Regions from separate parts of the Bacillus cereus group sp. RP37 genome, predicted to be linked through region 3. Evidence: riboswitches for the same ligand, from Rfam matches in the RefSeq annotation. Region 3 holds a riboswitch; each other region holds the start of a gene.

Region 1 (9,949 bases), 590 kb from region 3:
ATAAGTTAACAGTTGATTGGCATGAAGGTGGAGGAACTTTTCAGTTGAAGAGCCCAAGCCAATTTTATAATCCAAATATGAAGTTACACGTTCGAGTGTAGTAAAGAAAAGGTGATTCCAAAATGTATTTTGGAATCACCTTTTTTATTGTATAAGTCGCTATTATTATCGTTTTTTGTTGATAAATCGATATATTTAAAAAATCGCCGATATAAGTTCATTAAAACGTTGCATACAATACAAAGATTTTTTCACATAATGAAATGTACATGTGATTGAATTTTCTGTATAATTTTATTTGCGGAGGGGATACGCATGAGAAGATGGGGGATTGAGTTATTAATTTTAGCAGTCGTTATTATTTGGGGGATTAATTTTACGATTGCGAAATATGGACTTTTAGAATTTACAGCAATTGAGTTTACTGCACTTCGGATGATATCGGCGGCACCGCTTATGTTACTCCTTACATTTTTTATTGAAAAGTCGGTTTATATGGAACGAAAGGATATACCTAGATTAATCATCGTTAGCGTTGTAGGTATTGTACTGTATCAAACGTTGTTTATGGAAACTGTCAAATATACATCCGCTACAAATGCCTCTTTACTCATTTCTATTTCACCTATTTTTACAACTTTATTTGCGATTTTCTTGAAACAAGAAAAGTTTTCTTCTCGAAAGCTCATCGGTTCTATCATTGCCTTTGGTGGTGTAATATTAGTTTTAGTAGCAGGACATTCACTTGCTAGTTCTTTTTATGGAAATGGAATTGGACTAATTACATCAATATGCTGGGGGCTTTATCCTGTTTTAGCAAGTCCATTAATTAAAAAATATTCAGCACTACGTGTTACCGCATGGTCAGCATTAGTTGGTGCGATTCCGCTCTTATTGTTAAGTGGACCATACGTATTTATTATGCCATTTCACATTACACATGGAATGACACTATTTGCTTTACTATATTCGATTTTCTTCGTAACGGTATTCGGTCTAGTGATGTGGTATGTTGGTGTTCAAAAAATTGGGGCGTCACATACGATGGTATATATGTATATAACGCCACTTGTAGCTGTTTTATTTGCAGCTGTATGGGCAAATGAATATGTATCCTTTCAACAAATAATCGGTGGAATTATTATTTTCTTCGGTTTATGGTTTGTGAAATCGGAGAAAGTAAAAATGCATTCTACTGTGGAGGAATCTATATCAAAATAGGAAAACAGATCACCTATGATCTGCTTTCCTATTTTTTTATTTTTGGTAAGAAGACGAGAAATAAGATAGCAGTAATAAGTGGAATTAAGTTTAAAACTGGAATGCGGAAGAGTGTGATAAGAATAATACCCGGAAGAAGGACACCGAGGACAGCGTAGAAAATACTATGATTTTTCGTGTACCAATACAATGAAAGTCCAATAAGTGCAGGGATAATAAGGTGAATGAGAGCCATTAAAAAATAAATCATTAGACGCCCCCTTTATTTGTGTGCTTATTACATCATATCCGTATGTTCATAGATTGATATCAATTTTTTCAAAAATGGACGAAAAATGTTTGGAAAAACGTCACAAATTATAAGAATATGATGTTTGAAATCTTGTATAATATTATTTCCTAAAAACATTTAAACAACGTAAACATATCGTTTATGTTGTTTTTAATTTGATTGAAATGGATGTAAGCAGTATAAACTTGAAAGAAATTATTAGTTGAACCAATCGGGCTTTTACGGGTGGTTGATCCCCCACCTAACTTCTTTGCTTCCGCTGAATTTTGAGGTGAGGGTCTTACTGCCCGTTAATGTGGGATAAAAATTACTGAAGAGGAGAACAGCATGATTAGTATGTCATTAAGATCGTTTAAAATTCAATCGTATTATTTACTAGGTTTTCTTTTACTAGGCTGGATGTTAACACCGTTTTCAGCTCATTTCCTAGGTGCTGGAATTGGACTTATCGTAAGTATGTATTGCGTTTGGCTTTTAGGAAGACGGATTGAAAAGCTTGGAGATAGTATCGTAAAGAAAACGAAAGCACCAACGCTCGGTATGTTTAATCGCTTTGCAGCTGCTATTTTAGGTGCTATTATTATGTACGAAATTGAGCACCACATGGTGATGTGGGCATTTGCAGTAGGGATTATGGGCGGCTATTTCTTAATTGTTGTGAATTTAGGATACTATAGTATGAAAGATGAGGAAGAATTAACGAAGAGCTAAAAAGATAAAAAGCCTCTTTTTAGATGGGATAGAGGATCCGGCGGGGGATAGAAGCGGTTAGGGCCTGTTTGAGCCCCACGCGGAGTAAAACCAGAAGGATGTAGCGAGTAGAGATATAATTCATATGTTCGAATCCGTAAGTTGTACGTGTGAAAATGGATTTACCCTGGAATAAGAGATCCAGCGATGAATAGTACAACAGGAAGCGTAACTTTGCATAAAATACAGGTTTACGCTTCTAATAAGTTAATATGAAATCACGTATTAGTATGACTCTTAGTTTTTTTGAAAAAGTTGGATATAATACAAAAAGCTATTCCGGTAATTAGAATAATATATTTTATTGTTTCACTTGTATGCTCGAATAAATTAGCGTTAAGCATCACAAGTCCCCAAAACATTTGGATCGCTCCATAACTGAATAAAATTTTTCCTGTACGAGAAAAATTTCTCATAGGCTTCACCCCTTCCTATATATGTAAATTGTATCATGAAAAACTAAAAGTAAATAAATATAAATTGAAATTTCTGTAAATTAACAAACTAAGCCACAGATGAAGAGATTAACGTTTCACTTTATATAAGATATAGAAAGAAGCTTACGCAAAAACGTAAGCTTCTTTTTTATGTAAGTGTGTGTAACCGTTAAGCCGCATTGGGTTTTGTCGGTGAGTACGCGGAACTTTACGGTTACACGACACTTATTCATATGAGTAAAAGGATGATTCCAAAAGAAAGTTTGCACTTAAGCGATTGGACCGCCTAAGTTAATAATATCTTCAGAAACGCTGTCGAACTTTTTGAAGTTAGCTTTGAATTCATTTGCAAGCTCGATTGCTTTCGCTTTGTAAGCAGCTTTATCAGCCCAAGTTTGTTCAGGCATTAACACTTCGTCTGGTACACCTGGTACGTGAAGTGGAACTTCAAGACCGAAGATGTTATGTGTAGCTGTTTCAGTTTTCGCAAGTTCACCGCTTAATGCAGCTTGAATCATTGCACGAGTGTAACCTAAGTTCATACGTTTACCAACGCCGTATTCGCCACCAGTCCAGCCAGTGTTTACTAAGAATACTTTCGCATCGTGTTTCTCGATTTTTTCACCAAGCATTTCAGCATAGCGAGATGCATCAAGTGGTAAGAATGGTGAACCGAAGCAAGTTGAGAATGTTGCTTGCGGAGATGTAACACCACGCTCTGTTCCTGCTAGTTTACTAGTGTAGCCACTTAAGAAATGGTACATAGCTTGTTCTTTTGATAACTTACTGATTGGAGGCAATACGCCAGATGCATCAGCAGTTAAGAAAATGATTGTATTTGGGTGTCCAGCAACACTTGGCAGTACGATATTGTCGATCGCATGCATAGGGTATGCAGCACGAGTATTTTCTGTTAAAGTAGTATCGTTATAGTCTGCAATACGCGTTTGGTTATTAATGATAACGTTTTCTAAAACAGATCCAAATTTGATTGCATCGAAAATTTGTGGTTCTTTCTCGTGAGAAAGGTTTACACATTTTGCGTAGCAACCGCCTTCAATATTGAATACGCCGTTATCAGACCAACCATGCTCATCATCACCAATTAATTTACGGTTTGGATCAGCAGATAATGTTGTTTTACCTGTTCCAGATAAACCGAAGAATAGTGCTACGTCACCTTCTTCACCTACGTTTGCAGAGCAATGCATAGAAAGAATATCTTGTTCAGGTAGTAAGAAGTTCATAATAGAGAAGATTGATTTTTTCATTTCTCCAGCGTATTCTGTACCACCAATTAGTACGATACGTTTTTCGAATGAAACCATAATGAATGCTTCAGAGTTTGTACCGTCAACAGCTGGATCAGCTTTGAAATTCGGCGCAGAAACAATTGTGAACTCTGATTCATGAGTTGTTAATTCTTCTTCAGTTGGACGAATGAATAATTGATGTACAAATAAATTGTGCCATGCATATTCGTTAATAACTTGAATTGGTAGGCGGTAATTGCGGTCAGCGCCTGCAAATCCATTGAAGACGAATAACTCTTCTTTTTCTTTTAAGTATTCTAAAACTTTAGTATATAATTTATTAAAATGTTCTTCAGAAATCGGTTGATTCACAGCTCCCCAAGCAATTTTGTCAGCAACCGATGCTTCTTTCACAATAAATTTATCTTTAGGAGAACGTCCTGTATATTTTCCTGTTGAAGCAGAAACCGCACCAGTAGAAGTTAATTTCCCTTCATTTCGCATTAATACTTTTTCCACTAATTGCGGAACACTTAGTTGAATCTGTGCATTGCTTCCGTTCAATAATTCGTGTAAACCAATTTGGACATTCACAGTACTCATATTTATATACCATCCTTTTCATTTAATGAAATATTTCTCGTAATCCCCAACAAGAGTATAACACAATTATATAAATAATGTATACTATTTATTTCTATTTGTTTGTGTGAATACATTATTTCCTTATTAATAATTCACTTTAGGCGCATTGAGAAAAACTTTCAGGAAAATGTGAATATTAATTGACAAATGAATATCATTTCTTTAGTATAGGTTGGGACGGATACTCTCTTATCCCGAGCTGGCGGAGGGACAGGCCCGATGAAGCCCAGCAACCTCATTTGTAGTGGTAAATACAGGTGAATAGGTGCTAAAACCTGTGCGAGGCTAATGGTCTCGAACGATAAGAGCAAAGGGCAAAAAGCAGTATGCAAGTAGCAAATTAAACCTTTCCTCTATGTAAAGTAGGAAAGGTTTTTCTGTATGCTTGTGGGAGAATAAATGTATGTCGCAGTTTGTGGCAAATTAAGGATGAGTTCCGTACAATATATACAATTACTGTAGGGAGGTTTACCACATGACAAAAAAACGTCATCTGTTCACATCTGAGTCTGTAACTGAAGGACATCCAGATAAAATTTGTGACCAAATTTCTGATTCAATTTTAGATGCGATCTTATCAAAAGACGCAAATGCACGTGTAGCTTGTGAAACAACTGTAACAACTGGTTTAGTATTGGTAGCGGGGGAAATTACGACTTCTACTTACGTAGATATTCCAAAAATCGTTCGTGAAACAATTCAAGGCATTGGTTACACACGCGCAAAATACGGATTCGATGCAGAAACTTGTGCAGTTTTAACATCTATCGATGAGCAATCTGCTGACATCGCTATGGGTGTTGACCAAGCGCTAGAAGCACGCGAAGGTCAAATGACTGACGCTGAGATTGAGGCAATTGGTGCAGGAGACCAAGGTTTAATGTTTGGTTTCGCATGTAATGAGACACAAGAATTAATGCCACTTCCAATCTCGCTTGCTCACAAATTAGCTCGTCGTTTAACTGAAGTACGTAAAGATGACACATTATCATACTTACGTCCGGATGGAAAAACGCAAGTTACAGTTGAGTATGATGAAAATGGTAAACCTGTACGTGTAGATACAATTGTAATTTCTACACAGCATCATCCAGATGTTACATGGGAAGAAATCGATCGCGATTTAAAAGAGCATGTAATTAAGGCTGTAGTTCCAGCGGAATTAATGGATGGAGAAACGAAATTCTTCATTAACCCAACTGGCCGCTTCGTAATTGGTGGACCACAAGGTGATGCTGGTTTAACAGGACGTAAAATCATCGTTGATACTTACGGTGGATACGCTCGCCACGGTGGCGGTGCATTCTCTGGTAAAGATGCAACAAAAGTTGACCGCTCTGCAGCATATGCAGCTCGTTATGTTGCGAAAAATATCATAGCAGCTGGTCTTGCTGATAAAGCAGAAGTACAACTTGCATACGCAATCGGTGTAGCACAACCAGTATCAATTTCAGTTGATACATTTGGCACTTGTAAAGTATCTGAAGACGTATTAGTAGAACTAGTTCGTAACAACTTCGATCTTCGCCCAGCTGGTATTATTAAAATGCTAGACTTACGTCGCCCAATTTACAAACAAACAGCAGCGTACGGCCACTTCGGACGTACTGATGTAGATCTATCATGGGAACGTACAGACAAAGCTGCAACTTTAAAAGAGCAAGCTGGTCTATAATATATGAAAAAAAGCTTTGCGCGGTGAGCGCAAAGCTTTTTTTATTGCGCTTTACTTACAATTTGAATGCATGAGCCACAATACACTTCGCCGTCTAGCTCAATATACTTTTTCATATTCGTCATACCACTGGCCGGAAAGGGCATATGAATCCATGCTTTTTCATACGTTTGTATTTCTTTTTCACATGATTTACAAAGGATTTGTTTCTTACGGAACATAGATGATCACCCTTTCAGTTGACGTGCTTTACCAGCGCAAAAGGCACTGCTTAGTAAAAATAGTGTCGCGAATATAATGCTTACTAATGTAGCGTATGGGATTGCGCCTTTTAAGGAAAAGCCAACAGTAATGGAAGCGACGAATAAGAGGATGAATGTTGTTGTTAGTTTTTTATAAAGTTCCATAGTATTAGACCTCCGGCTTATTTTGTAGTGCAAGTTATAAAATTGAATTCTATTATGTAGAAAATATAGAGAGTAGTTAAAGATGTGAAGTCTAGGAAATGGTTTTTCATTTTCCTTTTTGTGGGTTAGTATACTTATATTGTATCATGATGCATCGTTGGCTTCATACATAATTGTGCAAAGATATATATGATAAAATGAAGAAAAGCCTTTAAGAAAGGAAAGATGAAAAATGAGCGTAACCGAACATAAAAAACAAGCACCAAAAGAAGTGCGTTGTAAGATCGTAACAATTTCCGATACACGTACGGAAGAGACAGATAAGAGCGGACAATTATTACATGAATTGTTAAAAGAAGCAGGACATAAAGTGACTTCTTATGAAATTGTAAAAGATGATAAAGAGAGTATTCAGCAAGCAGTGTTAGCTGGTTATCATAAGGAAGACGTAGATGTTGTATTAACAAATGGCGGGACTGGTATTACGAAACGTGATGTAACGATTGAAGCGGTATCAGCGCTATTAGATAAAGAAATTGTCGGGTTTGGTGAGTTGTTCCGTATGATTAGTTATTTAGAAGATATCGGAAGCAGCGCTATGTTAAGTAGAGCAATCGGCGGTACAATTGGGCGCAAAGTCGTCTTTTCAATGCCAGGGTCTAGCGGAGCAGTTCGCCTTGCGATGAATAAATTAATTTTGCCGGAATTAGGTCATATTACATTTGAGCTGCATCGCCAATGAGTAAATATGCTGGAATTGTATTAGCGGGCGGTATGTCGAGTAGATTCGGTGAGCCGAAAGCGTTAGCAATTTGGAAGGGGACTACTTTCGTTGAGCATATTGTGAAAGTGATGACAAGTACTTTGCAAGAAGTTGTAATCATTAGTCACCCCGATATAAAAGAGCGAGTAGAGCAATTCGTACAAGTTCCTGTTATAGAAGATATTCCGCACTATAAAGGAAACGGACCACTTGCTGGGATTGTATCAGGTATGGAATACATAGAAGCAGACTGGTATGCTATTATGCCTTGCGATGCGCCAAATGTTTCGCATGAATGGTTTACCATTTTATTAGAGCAAACGAGCAATGAATATGATGCGGTTGTACCTATTATTAATGGAAGAAAACAACCGTTACTTGCAGCATATCATAACCGTGTGAAAGAAAAGATTTATGCTTTGCTTCAAGAAGAAAAAAGAAGTATGGGCCAACTTTTATCACAATGCAATGTGAAATATGTTGCTGGTGAAGATGTACAAGCGAATGCGGATTGGTTTATAAATGTAAATACGAAAGAAGAATATGTGCAGGCTCAAAAAGACCTTTCAAATGAATGAAAGGTTTTTTTGATATACAGAAATTGGGGAACAATTCCTGTATAAAGGTATGTGAGTAAGTTGATTTTAAGGGGAATTCTTAAAATACTGTATAACCATATATTAATTTTTATGGGTTTTTATTACAAGTCTATTTAGTTATGTATCTTTTTGCTATAATGAATATAGGAATAAAGTGGTATTTCACTATGTGTATCATTTATTAAACTAAAATTTACAACTGTGTAATAAACTCCCTTCGTTTTTTTGAAGGGAGTTTTTCTATTTAAGCGAGTAACTCTGATGCGGTGTGCTGAAGGACTTCTTCATATTGTTTAAACAAGCCAAGAAAAATCTCATCCCAGCTCTTTGATTTCGCAAAAGATGAAGCTGCTATTCCCATCTGCTCAAGTTTTTCTTCATTTTGCAATAAAGAATAAATGGATGATAGAAATGCGTCTTCATTTTTGGACGGACAAAGAACTCCCGTTTTTCCATCTGTAATAATGTTTTTTACCCCGCCACTATTTGCACCAATGACAGGTGTGCCGCATGCAAGTGATTCAAGTACAACATTTCCGAATGTTTCAGTAGCTGATGGAAATACCATGATATTAGAACAAGCATATGCTTCAGCTAAATCCTCGCCTTGTAAATATCCAGTAAAAGTGATATTTGTTTTCGGAACAGCTTCACGAAGACTTGTTGCTAGGGGACCGTCTCCTGCTATAAGCCAATGAATATCGTTTCGAGTATGCGCTGATTTAACGATAAGATTTTGCAACGTATCAATATCTTTCTCAGGAGCAATTCGTCCAACATAGGAAAGGACATACTTCGCTGTAATATTATATTTTTTCCGGAATAGGTCTGTATTGTAAGCTGGATGAAAGAGTGTGCAATCTACACCCCGTCCCCAAATCGAGAGGGCCTGAAAGCCTTTATTTTTTAATTGATGTAATGTTTCAGGGGATGGAACGAAATTTTTTTGCATATGACTATGAAACCACTTTAAATAGTTCCAAAGCATATTAGAGAGAAATTCAATTTTGTAGTAGCGTAAATAAGCATCGAAATCAGTATGATAAGAACCGACAACTGGGATGTTTAACTTTTTTGCATAATACAATCCACAAAGTCCCATGTTGAAAGGTGTGGCAATGTGAATAATGTCAGGTTGAAAGGAAAGAAGTTCACGTTTAATGCGCGGAGTAGGAAAAGAAAAACGACATTCTGGATATAATATTGTTAACGGGATACTTCTCATCTTATTCACATTCGCTACGAAATTATCTTCAGCTGTATGCTGAGGGGCGAAAACAGAATAGGCAATCTTTTCTTTCTGAAAGTAACGTGTTAATCGTTCTAATGTTTTCGCAACCCCGTTGACTTGTGGCGTAAAAGTATCGGTAAAAATGGCGACTCTCATCATATCACTCCTTTATGTGAAAAGTGGGATGAATTGATAAAAAGAGATGATGCCAGAGCAAGTGCCGAGGCACATACCGACGAATACATCAGACGGATAGTGAAGCCCTAAATAAATGCGAGAAATACCAACGCATAATGCTAACGGTAATAGAAAAACAAATAAGTTTGGATTATAGCAAATAAATGGAATAAAGACAGAGAAAACGGCTGTTGTATGACCAGACGGGAAAGAGTGGTCTTTTAATGGATGGACTGGATATTTTGCATCCTGAATTGTTAAATAAGGACGTTTTCGCGGATACCATCTTTTTAATATTTGCACAGGAATATGGCTAATTGCTAACGAAATAGCAGTTGCGATTGCAGCTTGGTGCAAAGTTCCCTTTGCGAAAATTAAAAAGAACAGTGTGAGTGCAATGGAGAAAGTCGCGCCACCGATATGAGTAATATTGCTGAAAAAGATATTTAACGTTTTTTGATCAAAGTATCGGTTAATTCCTTTGAAAATGTAACATTCT
Region 2 (9,949 bases), 5.1 Mb from region 3:
AGCTGCAATAATAATACCGGAAACAAATAATGTCTTCTCATTCACTTTCCCCGCTAAACGGCCCGTAACCTGACTAGCAATAATAATACCGATACCATTAATCGCAAAGAATAAGCTAAATTGCTGTGGTGATGCTCCGTATATGTTCTGCAACACAAATGGTGATCCCGAAATGTACGCAAACATTGCCGCCGTTACTAACCCTTGTGACAATGCATATCCCATAAACAGACGATCCTTTAACAGTTTTCCGTACGTCGCCAATGTCCCTGACAAACCACCTGTTTCTCTTTCTTCAGGAGGTAATGTTTCACGTAATACGAAAGTAGCTGATATTAACATAAATACACTAATTGCTCCAAGAACGATGAAGACACCGCGCCATGTTGTAAATTGTAGCAATTGTCCTCCAATAATCGGTGCCAAAATAGGCGCCGCTCCGTTTACTAACATGAGCAGTGAGAAAAACTTCGTCATTTCAGAACCTGAATACATGTCACGTACCATTGCACGTGATATAACAATCCCAGCTGACCCTGAAGCTCCTTGTAAGAAGCGTAATAACACTAAACTCCAAATAGATGGCGCAATAGCACAAAGTAACGAAGAAGCAACATAAATAATAAGAGCAATAATAAGAGGTTTGCGCCTTCCGTAAATATCACTAATTGAACCGACAAACAACTGTCCTACTGATAGCCCAAGCAAACAAGCTGTCAATGTAAGCTGCGCAAGGGATGCACCCGTTTGTAAATCATCTGTTAATTTCGGTAACGAAGGCAAATACATATCAATAGATAATGGCCCGATCGCCGTAAGTGTCCCTAGTACAAGAATCATCCATAACCTGTTCATCTTTACAGGTTTATATATTTCGTGATTAACTTCATTCACTTTTTCAATTCACCCTTTCCGATACATACTAAATCGTAACAATTATAGTTACAACATAAACATACGTCAAGTATAGTGCATTTTCCTGTTTTATACTGTAAAAAAAAGCGATAGAATTTCTATCGCTTTACTTTTTCAAATTACTATTTGCAAATTTAGATACAGATGCCATTGTTTCTCCTGTGTCTAAATATGTGATTTGGATTGGATCCCCTACTTCTGTAAACATTGCATATGGGAATTTCTTCGCTGGTACCATAAATACTTTTTGCTCATTTTCTAATAGTACGTACACAATCGTATTTTCACCTGATTTTTCTTTATATACACGTTGTACAGTACCTTCTTTTTGTGCTTCTTTACCACTTGAAGTCGGTCTAAATGAATCTCCACTTCCACTCAACGCATTTTTATAATTCTCAAGCGCTTCTTTTTGTGTCGAACCTGTTGCAAATATTTTCGCATTAGAAGCATAGATAACCGTGTGAGCACGTACTAATCCTCCGTCATCAATAACAGGTACAATCCAAGAAGGTTTACCATACACGTTATAAATAACCGGCATCGTTCCGTGCCATTTCTCTCTCTTAAAAGAATTATCCACTACTTCCGAAGCAGCTGAACCATCCATAATTCCCTTTACTTCTTTTCCGTTATAGTAATACAACTTACCTGTACGCGCATCGATAAGCGAGTAACCTAACGCAGAATCTACTCCTTCTTTCGGAGAGGTGAAATCAGTAAAGTAATATAGCGTTCCATCCTTACCGAAGATTGGTGTAACTCCTTCTTTCGTTCCCCACTCAGTCGGAATCTTCATATCCGTTTGCGAGAATTTTGTATTCCAAAATCCATGAATATATTTACCAAAATACGTATTTAATGTAGATGCGGTCTCGTGATTTAACACACCATCAACAAATTTAGGCGCTTTTCCTTTATCGTATCTTTTCACTTCACCTGTTTGTGCATCTACTACTACAACACCCTCTACCTCAAATCCAGATCTTCCTGAAATAAATTCACCATACGTCATTGTATAATACGGTTTCCCTTGATCATCAACTTCGAATTTAGGCTTCCCTTTAAAAATTAAATCCGGTTCTGCTTTTCGAACGACACGTTCTAATTTATTACCAAAAAACATGCTCGGCACATATTTCATTTTATAACCGAGGTGCAGCTTCGCTTCCGCATCAGGATTCGTACCTGACATCGTTACATACCCTGGAATTGTCTCAGCCTTACGTGCTTTAAAAAATCCTGAAACTTCAATCGGTGCTACATATAAAGCCTCACCATTTACCATTTGTGGTGTTAATTCTCCCAGCTCAAAATAAGCTACTTTCGGAATATCCCCAAATACTTTTTTCATCTTATTCTCCGCTGTCTTTGGCGGCACTGTAAACGGCTGATCATTTTCAGTAAATGGCTCTGAAATATCTTTCTCTACTTTAACAACAGAATCATACTTCGTTTGCGTGATTACTATATCGTGTAAATAACCAAAATAACCGTAACTTGCGAGTAAAACAAACATTAGAAGTCCTTTTAATGTCCCTTCTAATTTCCCTATCTTCTCTTGTGAAAATAAAACAAGCCCAATTAAAATTGCTACTGCAACAGAATAATGAGTAAGAATCGAATCTGCTCGATCATCAATTAGCCAAAGATATTCATAGATTGCAATACCTATCCAAAATAAAATAGGAATAACTAAAATAGATGATTTCTTACCCCTTACAACCTTCCCAGCCTCTTTCTTATCCACTGCTCGCAGTTTACTACCGCTTCTTGTCCATGGAATTAAAAACAAAGTGAGAATAGCTAAAATTAAAAATTTCATCAAAGGCAATGTCCCCTTTTCTTTTGTTTTCCCCTTTAGTATAACAAATAAAGGGTATACAGGTAAAAATGGGAATGTTTATATTTTTTTACTACTTAATACAACTCCGCTCACTACATATAAGATAGATGCAATATAAAAAATGGTACCAATCGTAAAGAAATCTACTAAATATCCCGTTGCAATAATTGCTACTGCTCCTCCAATCGATGTCCACACATGATATTTTCCAATCTCATAACCAGCATTTTCTTGCACAACCTTTCGTGCTAACGATGTCTTCTCCGTATTACGCTGCACAGCCCCTAAAATACCCATTAGAATTTGAAGAATGTATACATGCCAGACTTCCGTGGCGATCGGAAAACAAAGCATTAATATCGCCATAGACCAAGCATATATAATTAATAATTTTTGATCGCCTACTCGATCAGACATCTTTCCTACTAACGGATATACAAGTGCTGAAGTTAAAGCAAATAAGCCATACGCCCAACCAAACTGTGAGAAACTATTTCCAACATTCCGAAGCAATAATATATAAAAGGGAAATACCATACTTCCCGCCATCATAATGATACTTTGTGAGGCTACAAATCTTCTATATGTCATTTCGTATACTCCCTATAAAATAAATTCACAAATCTCTCTTCTGGATCTACTTCCTTCTTCTTCTGAAGAAATTCTTCTATACGAGGATATGCTTTCTTTAGCTGTTCTTTCGTTGGGTAAGAATAATACGGTAAATAATAACTACCATTATGCTTTAAAGTAACATCGATCATCTTCCGAATGACACCTTCTGTTTTCTTTATCTCTCTCTCAGAGCGTCCCTGATTAATTAAAAGAACTAGTGCAAACATATCATCTTTCGCATAGGATAAAACTGCATTTTCATTCTTTTCCACGTAACGAATCGTAATGTTGAGCAAATTCAGCTCTTCTTTAGTTAATGTGTTACGTAAATCATCTATGTATTTTGTGAAAGAATCTACGGGCACAAAGTATTCTTGTAACACTTCTGTCCTATTCGGATTTTCATATTCCATAAAAGCACTATCTGACCTCATAACATTATTTCGCGTCTCATACTTTCCATCTGTACGTTCAAAATAATTTCTTTGTATATCCCAAAACGTATTCTTTCCCCAGTCGCTATAACGCGATAACCCAAGCAAAAATTTCGGTGCAGCTATAATATTTTCTTCCTTTAATTCACTGTACTCTTCCCTCATATTTTGATTTTGTGCCACTGTATAATCTGTCACATACATCTCTTTTAAAAATGAGTTTGGAGCAACAGAAATACGCGCTAAGTGCATACGAACATTTTCATCTTTTTTCACTTTTTCTTTGAAATAAGATGCGTATTCTTTATAATCTAGCATTCTTGTGTGCGTTTCATATAATTCATCATCCGTTAACTTTAACGTCACATCTAAAATAACACCAAATAACCCGTAACCACCAATGACATATGGAAATAACTCCGTATTCTCTTTTCTGCTTACATTGCGTACAGTACCATCTGCCATTAATAGTCGAAAGGATTCGACCGTATCAATCAATGCTTCATGACGAATATCACGCCCATGTACATTTACACTTAATGAACCACCAACAGTAAAAATATTTTGAGATTGCATCACTTGAACCGCAAGACCATATGGATTGATTTTCTTTTGAATGTCATTCCAGGTGACACCGCCTTGCACCCTAATCCTCTTCTTCTCCGCATCGAATTCTAATATTTTATTATACCCTTTCATATCAAGCATCGTACCGTTCGGATAATACGTCTGACCGCCTTGACTATGCTGCATACCCGCAATCGAAATTTTCTCTCCTGAAACTTTTGCATCTTGCACTAATTTTATTAACGAGTGCTCATCCGTAGCACTTTCAACACGTTTAATCTTTGTCGGGAGCAATTTACCGACATCACTCATCATAGGATGATCGAGTTGTTTTTTATACGTATGTACAGACGCCGCTAACAAAACGGTATACGCTACAATGACAACTACTATCTTTCTTTTTTTCAAATGACACTCTCCTTGTTTGAATTTCTTTCACTACATATTGTACATATTTTTCTAAGAAGAAAATATGTTAGTAACGAAAAAAGAGAGATACCCTTGCTCTTTTAGGCATCTCTCTTCAAATCAATTAATTCGTTACTGGCAACTGTATGGGATCAAATTTTTCATATGATGTATATTTTATATCCGTCATAATTTTTGCTTTCTCCTTACTATTTCTACTCACAACTATATCCAATTTTAATGATTCATATTTAAAATCTTTTGTGATCATATATTCTGCATCTATCTCTTCTACCTTTGCATTTTGTGCTTCTAATGCTTTCTTCTGCGTTTCACCTATACTACCTAAAATACTCTCTGCATCTTTTCCTTTTAACCTGACCTTTAATTTATATTTGTCTCCACTTTTTTCCATCTTCATTTTTTGTACAATTTCTGGTGGGATTTCTACATTCTCTTTCACACTCTTGGCTGCATTCATCCCACTAATATTTAATTTCTCTTCTGGTATAGATATAACTTCACCTGTATTAGGATTCTTCACTTGACCAACAATTTTATCATTTACACCATAAATGATAATATCCGTACCCGAAACATTCATTTCAGCACGAGAACTCTTTGTTTTCAGCTCTATTTGTATTTTAGCCTTCATTATACTCAGTTCTTGTCCATCAGCCTTTATGTCCATATCCTGCATCACCGTTACATACTCTTCATTTTTTAAGTTCTCATACGCCTTATTAAAAACATCTTTTGCGGCTAAATCCTTCTCTTTCTTTACTGATGCCGTTTTGGGTTCACCCGTCTTCGATACTTTATCACTACTACACCCTACCCCTAAACCAATTGTAAGTAATAAACTAGAAGCTACTATAATTTTCTTCATAAAAATCCCCCTTTACCAAATAATACCACTTTTTTATCTTTTAAATCTATATGATTTCCAATGTCCTTATTTAAATTCAACTCTAAATAACAACATGTTTGATGAAAGGTTTAAATATGATGTAAATAAAAACAACGAAATTCGGGAGGTTATTATGAAAGCAATGATTTGCACAAAATATGGACCACCTAACGTTCTCCAGCTTCAAAATATAGAGAAACCTACACCTAAAAAGAACGAAGTATTAATTAAAATTCATGCAACAAGTGTATCGACTGGAGATTGTAGAATACGCGGCTTTAATAGTCCCCTCTTATTTTGGATTCCTATGCGGATCATATTAGGTTTCAGAAAACCGAGAAAACCTATACTCGGCGTAGAATTAGCTGGAGAAATTGAGGAAATTGGAACAGATGTAACCCAATTTAAAAAAGGAGATCCAATTTTTGCATTAACAGAACTAAACCTTGGTGGTTATGCCGAATACACATGTGTACATGAAAGTGGATTAATAGCATTAAAACCTACCAATGTGACGTATGAAGAAGCGGCAGTTATTTCTTTTGGCGGAACTTCAGCATTACATTTCCTGAGAAAGGGCCGTATAAAAAAAGGGCAACAAGTGCTCATATATGGTGCCTCTGGATCAGTAGGAACAGCTGCCGTACAACTTGCTAAATATTTTGGTGCGACCGTTACGGCTGTTTGTAGTCATTCAAATTTTGAACTCGTGCAATCTTTAGGAGCTGATAAAATAATTGATTATACAAAAGAAGATTTTACTAAGCGGGGTGAACGCTACAATATTATATTTGATGCAGTTGGAAAACATAAAAAATCCCTTTGTGAAAAGGCATTAACACCTAATGGGAAATATGTATCTGTGAATGGAATGATGGCAAAAGTAAGTAAAGAAGATATGATTCTACTAAAAAAACTAACTGAAGCAGAACATTTAAAGCCTGTTATTGATAGAACTTACCGATTAGAAGAAATTGCTGAAGCTCATATATATGTAGAAAAAGGGCATAAAAAAGGAAATGTTTCGATTACCTTAAAATAAAATATATTCAGAAAATAACATTGACAATTCTTTTTGTAAGATTTACTATTAGTACCATATTAAAAAAACTACATACACATACTCTTATCAAGAGTGGCGGAGGGACTGGCCCGATGATGCCCGGCAACCGAGCTTATGACGTATAAGCTAAGGTGCTAATTCCTGCAAAACGAGTTTTCGTTTTGGAAGATAAGAGAGGAACCTATTTTGTCTATTCGGCACCTCTCTTATTTTTGAGAGGTGCCTTTTATTTTGGAACGTATATGAAGGGGGAACTATAGATGAAAAAAGTATTATTGAGCATTGTAAGTGGAGCGGTATTATTATTAGGCGCATGTAGTGGGGGTTCAGATAAAGAAGTAAAAGCGTTAGATGAGAAAAAGATTACTGTCGGTGTAACAGGCGGTCCGCATGAACAAATTTTTGAAAAGGTAAAAGAAGTTGCCGCAAAAGACGGTCTCGAAATTGATGTAAAAGTATTTAATGATTATGTAGCACCAAACGTATCCCTAGATGAAAAAAGCCTCGATGTAAATAGCTATCAAACGAAATCATATTTAGACGTATTTAAAGCTGAACGTAATATGAAATTAACTGAAGTATTTTCAACAGTAACATTCCCTATGGGTGTATATTCGAAAAGCTTAAAAGATGTAAAGGATTTAAAAGAGGGCGACGCAATTGCTGTACCAAATGATCCAACAAATGAACTTCGAGCTTTAAAGCTATTTGAAAAAGCCGGTGTTTTAAAAGTAGATCCAAAGGCTACAGAAAAAGCGACTGCGAAAGATGTAATTGAAAATCCAAAAAACTTAAAGATTGTTGAATTAGAGGCATCTCAATTACCGACACAACTAAGTGAAGTAAAAGCAGCTGCGATTAATACAAACTTTGCATTAGGTGCAAAATTAAGCCCTGCGAAAGATTCTATCTTCCGTGAAGGAAAAGATTCACCATATGTGAACTGGGTCGTTGTTCGTACTGAAAATAAAGATGATGCTGTTGTAAATAAATTAAAGAAAGCTTATCAATCTAAAGAAGTGAAAGAATTTATCAAGAAAAAATTTGATGGTTCTGTTTTACCGTCTTGGTAGGAGCTGACGATAATGATTGAATTAAAAAATGTATCCAAAGTATTCACAACAAAAAAAGGGAATGTGGAAGCTCTTAAACCTACCTCCCTTCAAGTAAAAAAGGGCGAAGTATTTGGAATCATTGGATATAGTGGTGCTGGTAAAAGTACATTAATTCGATGTGTAAATTTATTAGAAAAGCCAACGACAGGAAATATCATTGTAAACAACCAAGACTTAACAACTTTATCAGCAAAAGAACTCGCAAAAGCGCGACAAAAAATCGGAATGATCTTTCAAGGATTCAATTTACTTAAAACCGTGACAGTTTATGAAAATATCGCATTACCTTTACGCCTTGCTGGCATTCCCAAAGTAGAAATTGAAAAAAGGGTAGAAAAATACTTACGTATTGTCGATCTTTTCAATCGAAAAGATGCCTATCCGAGTGAACTTTCTGGTGGCCAAAAGCAGCGTGTTGCCATTGCACGCGCACTATCACACGAACCTGAAGTGTTATTAAGCGACGAAGCAACAAGCGCTTTAGATCCGGAAACAACTGATTCTATCCTTGACTTATTATTAAAAATCAATGAAGAAATCGGGATCACAATTTTATTAATTACACATGAAATGAATGTCATCCAGCGTATATGTGACCGAGTTGCTGTTATGGAACATGGAGCAGTAATCGAAAGTGGAACTGTGAAAGATATTTTCACCAACCCACAACATATAACAACGAAGAAATTCGTAAATAGTGCATTTGCAGCTAGAATTCCAGAAGAGGTACAAAAAGAACTACAAAGAACCGGAGAAATCGTAACACTTTCATTTATAGGAACTTCTTCTGGCGAACCAGCGTTAGCTATTGCTACAAAACGTTTTCAAGTGTATCCAAATATTTTATCCGGTAACATTACACAGTTAAAACATGAAGCATATGGGAAACTGGTCATTCATATGCAGGGTGAAAAAAATGAAGTAGACCGCGCTTTATCATTTTTACAAGAACAAGGGATCGTCGTAGAAGGAGGTAGAACAGATTATGGGAAACAAGTCCTTTTTGGATGAATGGGGTAAAGTCATATGGGAAGCAACCATTCAAACATTTCAAATGACATCTATTTCACTATTCATCTCTATCCTTATTGCATTACCACTTGGCGTCACACTTGTTTTAACGAGACCTGGTGGGCAGCACGAAAATAAAATCATTTATCCGATTCTTAATACAATTATTAATATCATTCGCTCTCTTCCATTTATCATTCTATTATTCTTCATTTTACCTTTTACAAAGTTTCTAATGGGAACATCCATTGGCGTGCAAGGTGTCATTGTACCACTTGTCGTATTCACAGCACCTTACATTGCACGATTAATGGAGACAGCTTTATTAGAGGTGGACCGTGGTGTTATTGAAGCTTACCAAGCAATGGGCATTTCTACTATAAAAATTATTTGGCACGTTATGGTGAAAGAAGCTCGTCCCTCCCTTGTACTTGGCTTAACAATTGCAACAATCGGCTTAATCGGTGCAACAGCAATGGCTGGACTTGTAGGGGCTGGCGGGCTAGGGGACTTAGCATATCGATTCGGACACTTACGCTACGAACCTGAAGTAATGTATGCAACCGTCTTTATTTTAATTATCCTCGTTCAAGGGTTACAGTCTTTAGGGAATGGTGTTGCACGAAGATTGAAGAAAGATTAAAAAAGAAGGTATCTCACCAAAATGAGATACCTTCTTTTTATCCCGCATTAACGGGCGGTAAGACCCTCGCCTCAAAATTCAGCGGGAGCAAAGAAGTTAGGTGGGGGATCAACTGCCCTTAAAAGTCCGATTGGTGAAGGCTAATAATCAGTGGGGGATGAAAAAACCCCCCACTAATTAAAGTTTCACTTTATCTTTTAAATCCGCCTTCTGAATGAATAACTTGTCCTGTAATCCATTTTGCTTCTTCACTTACTAAAAACTTAATAAGCCTCGCTGCATCCTTTGGCTCACCAATTCTGCCGAAAGGAAACATTGGTTTTAATCCTTGCTTTATCTCTTCAGTCATCCACCCTGTACTAGTTGGACCTGGATTAATTGCATTCACTGTTATTCCTAAATGGGCTACTTCCGCTGACAAC
Region 3 (9,949 bases):
AGGGGATTCTTCATCATGCTACGGTACCTTTAAAAGCTGGAGGAGAAAAATTTGGTGTTTTAAATGTAGCAAGCCCAGGTAAAACACATTTTTCAGAAGAAGAATTAGTATTGCTCCAATCGGTTGCCTTCCAAATTGGGACGGCTTTAAAGCGAACAAAATTATATGAAAACGAAAAGCGAAGAGCACATTATTATGTGAAATTGGAGCGTTTTATTCAAGCTTTAAAAACGATTCATAAGTTTAATGTATTACCTGAAAAGGTGGTAAATTACGTAGGTGAAGTATTTCAATGGAATCAAGTGGCATTTTTTATTAGGGAAGAAAAAGAATTATCTTTGCGAGCTTCTTATGGTCAGGGAGAGTTACAAGAGGGTGTAAAAGAAGCGGCAAAGAAGGCGTTAGAACAAGATGAGCCAGTTCTAGTAAAACATCTAAATGGAGCTGTTATTACTACGCCAATACATATTCAAAATCATATGTTTGGTGTTTTATGTGTTAGTTTAAATAATGGAGAATTTGATGTTAATACAATAGATGTAATTCAAGCATTATCGAACCACGTTTCATTAATAATAGAGAATTTAAGGTTAAACGAACAGCGCCGTGAACTCGTACGAATGGAAGAAAGAAACCGATTAGCGAGAGATTTACATGATTCTGTTTCGCAAAAATTATTTTCATTAACCTTTATGACAAAAGGTGCTGAAGCAGTTTTAAAAGGTCAAAATGAAAAGGTAGATCAATCTTTGCATGAGATGCGTGAACTAGCGCAAGGAGCTTTAAAGGAAATGAGAACATTAATTTGGCAGCTTCGTCCGGCAGGATTAGAAAAAGGCTTATTACCAGCTTTAAAGCAGTACGGTGAAAACTTGGGACTGAAAATTAGGGAACAAGTTACGGGTGTTCGTGATTTACCACGTGTAGTAGAAGAATCATTATGGCGCATTGGACAAGAAGCGCTAAACAATGTAAGTAAGCATGCGGGTGTAAAAGAAGCGACAGTTTACGTTAAAATAACTGAGAAAAATGTATCATTAGAAATAGTAGATCACGGTAATGGGTTTATAGAAAAGGACATACAAAAGAAGAAATCACTCGGCATGACTACGATGCGGGAAAGAGTAGAATTAGTTGGTGGAACAATTAAAATTGTAAGTGATAAGAAAAGAACAAGTGTAAAAGTAAACGTACCATTATGATGTGAAAATGAGGGAAGTTTGTGAAAATAAAAGTATTGTTAGTTGATGATCATACAGTCGTTTTAAAAGGATTAGCATTTTTCTTAAGTACACAGGAAGATTTAGAATTAGTTGGAGAAGCAAATAATGGGAAAGAAGCATTAGTGAAAGTAGGGGAGACAAATCCTGATGTTGTACTAATGGATTTATATATGCCCGAAATGGATGGTGTTGAGGCGACAGCGTGTATCAAAAAAGAATATCCGGATGTGAAAGTAATTGTATTAACTAGTTTTTCTGATCAGGCGCATGTTTTACCAGCGTTAAGGGCGGGAGCGAGCGGCTATATTTTAAAAGATGTAGAACCGGATCAGCTTGTTGAAGCTATTCGAAGCGCATATAAAGGTAATATTCAATTACATCCGGATATAGCAAATGCCCTTCTCTCTCAAACATTACCTGTGGAAGAAAAAGAAGAAGAACCTTCTATTCAAGTGGATGTGCTAACAGCGAGAGAAAATGAAGTGTTGCAGCTATTAGCGAAAGGAATGAGTAATAAAGAAATAGCTTCTGTTTTAGTTATTACAGAAAAAACGGTAAAAGCGCATGTAAGTAGTATTTTGAGTAAATTAAACTTATCCGATCGCACGCAAGCAGCATTATATGCAGTGAGAAATGGGGTTGTATAAGACGAAAGTCGTAAGACCTAGTTCGCCTTTAGAAGGTGGACTTTTTTTATGGAAAAATACGTCTATGTGAGGACGAAATCGTCTTGATATAAAGATAAAATATGTTTGTAAGCAACAAAACAACAATTACAAGGGATACCTTTTTGAAAGCATATAACAACAAAAGAGTGAGTACTAGGAGGAAAAACAATGGCAACAGTTTTATTTGTAAAAGCAAACAACCGCCCAGCGGAACAAGCAGTTAGTGTGAAATTATATGAGGCATTTTTAGCAAATTACAAAGAAGCACATCCAAATGATACAGTAGTAGAACTTGATTTATATAAAGAAGAATTACCATACGTAGGCGTAGACATGATTAATGGTACATTCAAAGCAGGTAAAGGATTTGATTTAACAGAAGAAGAAGCAAAAGCAGTAGCAGTTGCTGATAAGTACTTAAATCAATTCCTAGAAGCTGATAAAGTTGTTTTCGGTTTCCCATTATGGAACTTAACGATTCCAGCAGTACTACACACATATATCGATTATTTAAACCGTGCTGGTAAAACGTTTAAATATACGCCAGAAGGTCCAGTTGGTCTAATTGGAGATAAGAAGATTGCATTATTAAACGCGCGCGGTGGTGTATATTCTGAAGGCCCAGCAGCTGCAGTAGAAATGGCTGTTAAATATGTAGCAAGCATGATGGGCTTCTTCGGTGCAACAAATATGGAAACAGTAGTTATTGAAGGGCATAATCAATTCCCGGATAAAGCAGAAGAGATTATTACAGCTGGTCTTGAAGAAGCAGCTAAAGTAGCAAGCAAATTTTAATTAAAAATAGAATCGTCACTCGAAAAAAGTAGCATTAACATGTAAACGTTAATGCTACTTTTTTTATATTTTAAGTTCGTCAGCCAGTGTTTCTAATTGAATTCGATCTTGTATGTAATAGATTCTTCCATCCTTTTTTAAATAATTTTGCTGGCAAAACTGGTTTAACACATATAAAAGATGACGGTAGCTGACATTTAAGTATTCTGAAGCCTCGGTATGTTTTTCGGTATAACTGTTACTTTGTTCTGTTAATAGAATAAAGGCTGCTAACCGGTTTTCGAACGGATAACTATTGTTTTTGGCGTAACTTTCTGTTCGGGTAATTGTTTTTTCGCCGATAAATTTGCATAGTTTCTGTAGAAAGATAGCATCTTGCAATAAAAGATGCTGGCAATCTTTAAGAGGAAGCGCTAAGCATATACAATCTTCAATTACTTCTACCGTTTTCGTAACGGATTCTACGCCAATTAGCCCTAATTCTCCAATGAACGAAGGTGCTTGAATAAAGTTAATTAAGGAGACCCTTCCGTTTTTGTGACTCATATATATTTTTGCCTTCCCGGAAATTAAGTAATAAAGATAAGGAACATCAACCCCTTCAGTACATATCTTTTCTTTCTTTTGAAAGGAATGTAGTTCAGCATACGGTAAGACATCAAAAGAAAAAAGAGTGTGGAAGTTGTAATTTTGTATGGAATGAGAGATTTCTTTGCTATTTTTGCTGACTTTCATATTTTCACCTCATGTTTAGTATGAGATATCTCCTATTATTTTTACAAGAAAGAATGATACGATTTATGTAAATTTGTTTTTGTAGAAAAGAGAGTGTGAGGGGCCTATGAAAAAATATAAAACACTATTATTTGATGTAGATGATACATTGTTAGATTTTCAGAAGGCAGAGAAAATGGCGTTACGTATGCTTTTTGAAGAGAAAGGGATTCCTCTAACTAGCGAGGTTGAAGTGCAGTATAAAACAATTAATAAAAGTCTTTGGGATGCTTTTGAAGAAGGTAAAATGAACCGTGATGAAGTTGTAAATACACGGTTTTCGATTTTGTTTAAAGAATACGGGGAAGAAGTAGATGGGATATTATTCGAAAATAATTATCGCAGTTACTTAGAAGAAGGGAATCAACTTATACAAGGCGCGTTTGAATTTATAAGTCAAATTCAAAGTGAGTACGATTTATATATAGTGACAAATGGTATTTCTAAGACGCAAGATAAACGTTTACGTAATGCAGGATTACATACCTTGTTTCAAGATGTTTTCGTTTCCGAAGATACAGGATTCCAAAAGCCGATGAAAGAGTATTTTGATTATGTTTTTGAACGAATTCCTAATTTTGCTCCTGAAGAAGGGCTCATTATTGGGGATTCGTTAAGCGCTGATATTAAAGGTGGATATGTAGCGGGAATTGACACTTGTTGGTTTAATCCAGAAAAGAAATCAAATAATAGCGAGATTGTGCCAACATATGAAGTACAAAATTTTGAAGAGTTATATGCAATATTGAAGCAGCGTGTGTAATGAAAATAGGCAGTGGAACTTTTGTCCCTACTGCCTATTTGTATTAGCTTGTAGTTTCGTTGTTTTTAGGAAGTGGAAATGCATTACCAATCGCTGCCGCTCCAAGCATCGGGAATAGTAAGTTGAGCGGGAAAAACATGAGCAATAGTAATGTTATAGCAATTGGTTTTCTTAATGCATAGCTTGAAATTGCTGTTGTTACGATGGCTACCGAAGCGATTGGATCTATAGGGATAATGGAAGCTATAGCATATCCGATACTAGATCCAGCAAATATAATCGGGAAAATATGCCCGCCACGCCAACCTGTATTTAAACAAACAGCAGTAATACATAATTTTAAAATCCCTGAAAGAAGTAGTACCCAGAAGGATAAATGGCTCCATTCAACGACTAAATCTTTTAATTGATGTTCTCCGGAGAATAACGTGTACGGGAGAAAAGTTCCTGTAATTCCTAATAAAATACCACCGATAATTCCAAGTGATAGTTTATATTCTTTTAAGGGATGGATTAATTTCTCTAATGTGAATTCTAATTTGAAATAAAAGAATCCAACTATAGCACCAATACTAGCAAGTGGTAGAAAGGCAATCCATTCATTAAGAGATAGGGAACCCTCCCCAAAATCAACGATAAAGGATCCACGATTATCAAATTTACTAAGTAATAAATAAACGGAAAAACCAGCGAAAGTGGTAGCTAAATATACAATTGCTTTTTTTCCTTTAGAAAATTCGTTAATTTGCTCACCCTCATTTTCATTTGGAGCTAAATAACCGAATAATGGCGCGTTAAAAATTACACTTAAAGTAGCACCGATTCCAACCTCTGTTAGTTCATTCATTCCTTTTAAGGCGAATGTAAAGCGATCGCCTACCCATGTACAAAGTCCACCGATAATTCCAACAAGTGCTGCTTCGGGACCTAAGCTAGCTCCAAATATTAAAACGATAATCGCAGTTAAAGTAGCTTTATGTACAAAACGGTATTCAATTCTACCTGTTTTTTTATATTCACCCATTACTTCCGGCATAAGACGTGGATATGTGCCGAAGTATTTTTGGGTTAAACCAACGAGAATCCCACCGATAGTTGTTACACAAATAGTGTAATAAGCGGGAGAAGAGAAAATAGTAGGTAAGTATCCCCAAATAAAGTGAATGCCGATATTTATTGTAACTAAAAATAACCAGACTGTTGCTCCTACTATAGAGCCTAAAAGAATGCCGTATAGGACGAGCATATAGTGCATGTCTTTTGTATTTGTCATGTGATACCTCCGTTATGTAAGTTTTAATGTCGAAAGGATTAAATATACTACTGCGAAATGAGATGAATATGTATAGTATCTTTTTGAGAGGTTGGCTTATTCAATATATTGAGGTCTCGTGAGAATTTGGAATGTATACAGTTAAACTACGTATTTAATTCTATATATTAATCGGGGGTTTTAAAAGGTCTTTTTCAAATGAATATGGAATATATTTCTTTTGTTATGCATGTAAACTTATTTGTAATTAATTTTGAACATTCAGAAAAACCAATTGACATTAGGAAATTATTGCTATAAAATCAACGGTAATTGCATAGTCTTATCAAGAAAAGGTGGAGGGACAGGCCCGATGAAACCTTGGCAACAGCCGTATAACGGAATTGTGCCAAATCCTGCAGGTAATAATCCTGAAAGATAAGAAAGAGCCTTTAGAGCGTGTTTTCAAACTGCTCCTTTCTTGTTTTCAGGAAAGGAGCAGTTTTTTTATTTTGTATAAAAGAAAGGAGAATGAGAGATGGGAGAATCATGGGGAAAAGGAACAATTTGTGTGCAAGGTGGCTATACACCAAAGAATGGTGAACCGCGTGTTTTACCGCTTTATCAAAGTACAACGTATAAATACGATACTTCGGATGATTTAGCGGCGCTATTTAATTTAGAGGCAGAAGGATATATCTACACGCGTATTGGAAATCCTACTTTAGCTGCATTTGAGCAAAAGTTAGCGGATTTAGAGGGTGGTGTAGGAGCTGTTGCAACGGCTTCTGGGCAGGCTGCTATTATGCTTGCCGTTTTAAATATTTGTAGTAGCGGAGACCACTTGCTTTGTTCTTCAACAGTTTATGGCGGAACGTTTAATTTATTTGGAGTGAGTTTGCGTAAGCTTGGTATTGATGTTACGTTCTTTAATCCGAATTTAACTGCTGATGAAATTGTGGCCCTTGCTAATGATAAGACGAAACTTGTTTATGCAGAATCGTTAGGAAATCCAGCGATGAATGTTCTAAATTTCAAAGAATTTTCAGATGCAGCGAAAGAGTTGGAAGTACCTTTTATCGTGGATAATACATTAGCAACTCCTTATTTATGCCAAGCATTTGAACATGGAGCAAATATTATCGTTCATTCTACGACGAAATATATTGATGGTCATGCAAGTTCTTTAGGTGGCATTGTTATTGACGGAGGGAACTTCGATTGGACAAATGGGAAATATCCTGAACTTGTTGAACCGGATCCAAGTTATCACGGCGTAAGTTACGTTCAAAATTTTGGTGCAGCAGCTTATATTGTGAAGGCACGTGTTCAATTATTAAGAGACTACGGAAACTGTATGAGCCCATTCAATGCGTATATTAGCAATATCGGCTTAGAAACGCTGCATTTAAGAATGGAGCGTCATAGTGAAAATGCTCTCGCAGTTGCTAAGTGGCTTGCTAACCATGAACGTATTGAATGGGTGAATTATCCGGGATTAGATAGTAATGAAAATTACTCGTTAGCACAAACGTATTTGAAGAAAGGTGCTAGTGGTGTTTTAACATTCGGCATTAAAGGGGGATTAGAAGCAGCGAAAGAATTTATCGCAAATGTAAAACTAGCAACTCTCGTAACGCATGTAGCTGATGCGCGAACTTGCGTCATACATCCTGCTAGCACAACGCATAGACAATTAAGTGCTGAGGATCAGCGTTTAGCTGGCGTCACATCAGATTTAATTCGTTTATCGGTCGGTATAGAAGATGTTTCTGATATTATTGCAGATTTAGAAGCAGCGCTAGTCGGAGGCAAAGAACATGCCGATCATAATTGATAAAGATTTACCAGCTCGCAAAGTGTTGCAGAAGGAAAATATTTTTGTAATGACGAAGGAGCGAGCAGAAACACAAGATATCCGGGCATTGAAAATTGCTATATTAAATTTAATGCCTACAAAGCAAGAAACAGAGGCGCAATTACTTCGTTTAATTGGCAACACACCGTTGCAATTAGATGTTCATTTGCTTCATATGGAATCGCATTTGTCCCGTAATGTAGCACAGGAACATTTAACGAGTTTCTATAAAACATTTCGTGATATTGAGAATGAGAAATTTGATGGACTTATTATTACGGGAGCACCAGTTGAAACTCTTTCTTTTGAAGAAGTAGATTATTGGGAAGAGCTTAAACGTATTATGGAGTATTCAAAAGAGAATGTAACATCTACGCTTCATATTTGCTGGGGGGCACAGGCTGGTTTATATCATCATTACGGCGTTCCAAAGTATCCTCTTAAGGAAAAAATGTTCGGTGTATTTGAACATGAAGTCCGTGAGCAACATGTGAAATTGTTACAAGGGTTTGATGAATTGTTTTTCGCCCCGCATTCTCGTCATACAGAAGTACGAGAGAGTGATATTAGAGAGGTGAAAGAATTAACATTATTAGCAAACTCTGAGGAAGCGGGTGTGCACCTTGTTATTGGGCAAGAAGGAAGACAAGTGTTTGCGCTCGGGCATAGTGAATATAGTTGTGATACGTTAAAGCAAGAATATGAACGGGACCGCCAAAAAGGGTTAAATATTGATGTGCCGAAAAATTATTTTAAGCATAATAATCCAAATGAGAAACCACTTGTAAGGTGGAGGAGCCATGGGAATCTATTATTCTCTAATTGGCTGAATTATTACGTGTATCAAGAAACCCCTTATGTACTATAAAAAGATTGTGTAACACGTGGTAACGTTTTCTTTGTAAAGATCAGCTTATATTTTTCCGAATGTTCAAAAAACATTGTTTTTCAGATTTTTTACTCATATAATTTCATCTAAACACAATTTTTGAGGGGTGGACAGTATTATGAAAGAAATTCAAGTTGGTTTATTAGGTCTTGGGACAGTTGGTAGTGGTGTAGTTCGTATCATTACAGATCATCAAGAGCGACTTATACACCAAGTAGGTTGTCCTGTAAAAGTAACGAAAGTACTAGTACAAAATATTGAAAAAGAGAGAGAGGTAGAGGTACCTTCTACTCTATTAACACAAGATGCAAATGAAATTTTAGATAATCCGAATATTGACGTTGTCATTGAAGTGATGGGTGGCATTGATGATGCAAAAGTATATATTTTGCAAGCTTTACAAAGTGGGAAGCATGTTGTGACTGCCAATAAAGATTTAATGGCGTTACATGGTGCGGAACTCTTAGCGGTAGCAAAAGATAATAAAGCTGATTTGTTTTATGAAGCAAGTGTAGCTGGAGGGATTCCGATTTTACGAAGTATCGTAGAAGGACTTTCTTCCGATCTTATTACGAAAGTAATGGGAATTGTAAATGGAACGACAAATTTTATTTTGACGAAAATGTCAGATGAAGGGAGAGCATATAACGACGTGTTAAAAGAAGCTCAGCAACTTGGATTTGCAGAAGCAGATCCAACATCAGATGTGGAAGGTTTAGATGCGGCAAGAAAAATGACAATTTTGGCTACCCTTGGTTTCTCTACAAATGTAGAGCTTGGAGATGTGAAGGTAAAAGGGATTACTTCTATTACAGAGGAAGATATTGAATACAGTAAGAGTTTAGGATACACGATTAAATTAATCGGTCTTGCGAAGCGGGATGGTGAAAAATTAGAGGTTACAGTTGAACCGACGCTACTTCCAAATACACATCCTCTTGCGGCCGTGCAAAATGAATATAACGCTGTATATGTGTACGGTGAAGCGGTCGGGGAAACGATGTTTTATGGACCAGGTGCAGGAAGTTTACCAACAGCAACAGCTGTTGTTTCAGATTTAGTAGCTGTAATGCAAAATATTCGATTAGGTGTAAACGGAAATAGTGCGGTATCCCCGCAGTATAAAAAGGTATTAAAAGAGCCAGACGAAATTGTTGTGAAGAAGTTTTTAAGACTTCATGTAAAAGATGAAATTGGTGTATTTGCAAAAATTACTTCATTGTTCTCTGAGCGTGGTGTTAGTTTTGAAAAGATAATTCAAATGCCGCTTGAAGAGAAAGGAAAAGCTGAAATTGTAATTGTAACGCATCGTGCGTCTCTTGCTGATTACGAGTACATTCTACATACATTGCAAGGGTATGAAGAAATAGATTGTTTGAAAGCAAACTATCGAATTGAAGGGGATGCTAAGTAGTATCTCCTCTAATAAAAAACCTATTAAGCAGCTTGCTTAATAGGTTTTTTTCTATTTAAAATCTGCGTGCCAATTTGAATAAATGCTTGGATAATCCAGCCTGTTGTAAAGGATAAGATGATTGTTCCAAAATAGATAGGTCCATCCAATAAAAAGCTTAATGTTAAAAATAAAAACGCTAATGAAATTTCTGTTCTTCTAAACGTCCACTTCTTTTTCTCAGCAACGGTTAAAACGAAAGCTTCTTGAGGCGCCGCGCAAAGGTTTGTAGAGACGTAAAGACCGATTCCAGCTCCAACAAATAGATTTCCAC

Evidence for each region. Region 3 has a riboswitch for S-adenosylmethionine ahead of QCI44_RS00435 (bifunctional O-acetylhomoserine aminocarboxypropyltransferase/cysteine synthase). Riboswitches for the same ligand answer to the same signal wherever they lie in the genome.
Region 1: linked by a shared signal. The riboswitch ahead of metK (methionine adenosyltransferase) and the one ahead of QCI44_RS00435 (bifunctional O-acetylhomoserine aminocarboxypropyltransferase/cysteine synthase) in region 3 are both predicted to bind S-adenosylmethionine.
Region 2: linked by a shared signal. The riboswitch ahead of QCI44_RS27345 (MetQ/NlpA family ABC transporter substrate-binding protein) and the one ahead of QCI44_RS00435 (bifunctional O-acetylhomoserine aminocarboxypropyltransferase/cysteine synthase) in region 3 are both predicted to bind S-adenosylmethionine.

What each region holds. Positions count from the first base shown of each region.
Region 1 covers NZ_JARVHP010000001.1:677,745-687,693, forward strand. Annotated here, with positions in the region: gene QCI44_RS03535 (iron-sulfur cluster biosynthesis family protein) at 1-101, shown strand, start outside; gene QCI44_RS03540 (DMT family transporter) at 316-1,221, shown strand; gene QCI44_RS03545 (hypothetical protein) at 1,250-1,471, opposite strand; gene QCI44_RS03550 (ATP synthase subunit I) at 1,841-2,224, shown strand; gene QCI44_RS03555 (hypothetical protein) at 2,482-2,679, opposite strand; gene pckA (phosphoenolpyruvate carboxykinase (ATP)) at 2,970-4,556, opposite strand; SAM riboswitch class I at 4,785-4,906, shown strand; gene metK (methionine adenosyltransferase) at 5,074-6,273, shown strand; gene QCI44_RS03570 (hypothetical protein) at 6,315-6,494, opposite strand; gene QCI44_RS03575 (hypothetical protein) at 6,501-6,680, opposite strand; gene QCI44_RS03580 (MogA/MoaB family molybdenum cofactor biosynthesis protein) at 6,913-7,422, shown strand; gene QCI44_RS03585 (molybdenum cofactor guanylyltransferase) at 7,419-8,021, shown strand; gene QCI44_RS03590 (glycosyltransferase family 4 protein) at 8,287-9,429, opposite strand; gene QCI44_RS03595 (phosphatase PAP2 family protein) at 9,442-9,949, opposite strand, start outside.
Region 2 covers NZ_JARVHP010000001.1:5,206,688-5,216,636, forward strand. Annotated here, with positions in the region: gene QCI44_RS27315 (multidrug effflux MFS transporter) at 1-903, opposite strand, end outside; gene QCI44_RS27320 (DUF3981 domain-containing protein) at 1,022-2,740, opposite strand; gene QCI44_RS27325 (MFS transporter) at 2,819-3,352, opposite strand; gene QCI44_RS27330 (FAD-binding oxidoreductase) at 3,349-4,785, opposite strand; gene QCI44_RS27335 (hypothetical protein) at 4,910-5,674, opposite strand; gene QCI44_RS27340 (NAD(P)-dependent alcohol dehydrogenase) at 5,829-6,737, shown strand; SAM riboswitch class I at 6,819-6,933, shown strand; gene QCI44_RS27345 (MetQ/NlpA family ABC transporter substrate-binding protein) at 7,019-7,831, shown strand; gene QCI44_RS27350 (methionine ABC transporter ATP-binding protein) at 7,844-8,884, shown strand; gene QCI44_RS27355 (methionine ABC transporter permease) at 8,859-9,527, shown strand; gene QCI44_RS27360 (SDR family oxidoreductase) at 9,718-9,949, opposite strand, start outside.
Region 3 covers NZ_JARVHP010000001.1:85,410-95,358, forward strand. Annotated here, with positions in the region: gene QCI44_RS00405 (GAF domain-containing sensor histidine kinase) at 1-1,202, shown strand, start outside; gene QCI44_RS00410 (response regulator) at 1,223-1,870, shown strand; gene QCI44_RS00415 (FMN-dependent NADH-azoreductase) at 2,060-2,686, shown strand; gene QCI44_RS00420 (transcriptional regulator YeiL) at 2,750-3,421, opposite strand; gene QCI44_RS00425 (YjjG family noncanonical pyrimidine nucleotidase) at 3,528-4,223, shown strand; gene QCI44_RS00430 (chloride channel protein) at 4,267-5,496, opposite strand; SAM riboswitch class I at 5,816-5,920, shown strand; gene QCI44_RS00435 (bifunctional O-acetylhomoserine aminocarboxypropyltransferase/cysteine synthase) at 6,014-7,312, shown strand; gene metA (homoserine O-acetyltransferase MetA) at 7,296-8,201, shown strand; gene QCI44_RS00445 (homoserine dehydrogenase) at 8,341-9,636, shown strand; gene QCI44_RS00450 (YczE/YyaS/YitT family protein) at 9,660-9,949, opposite strand, start outside.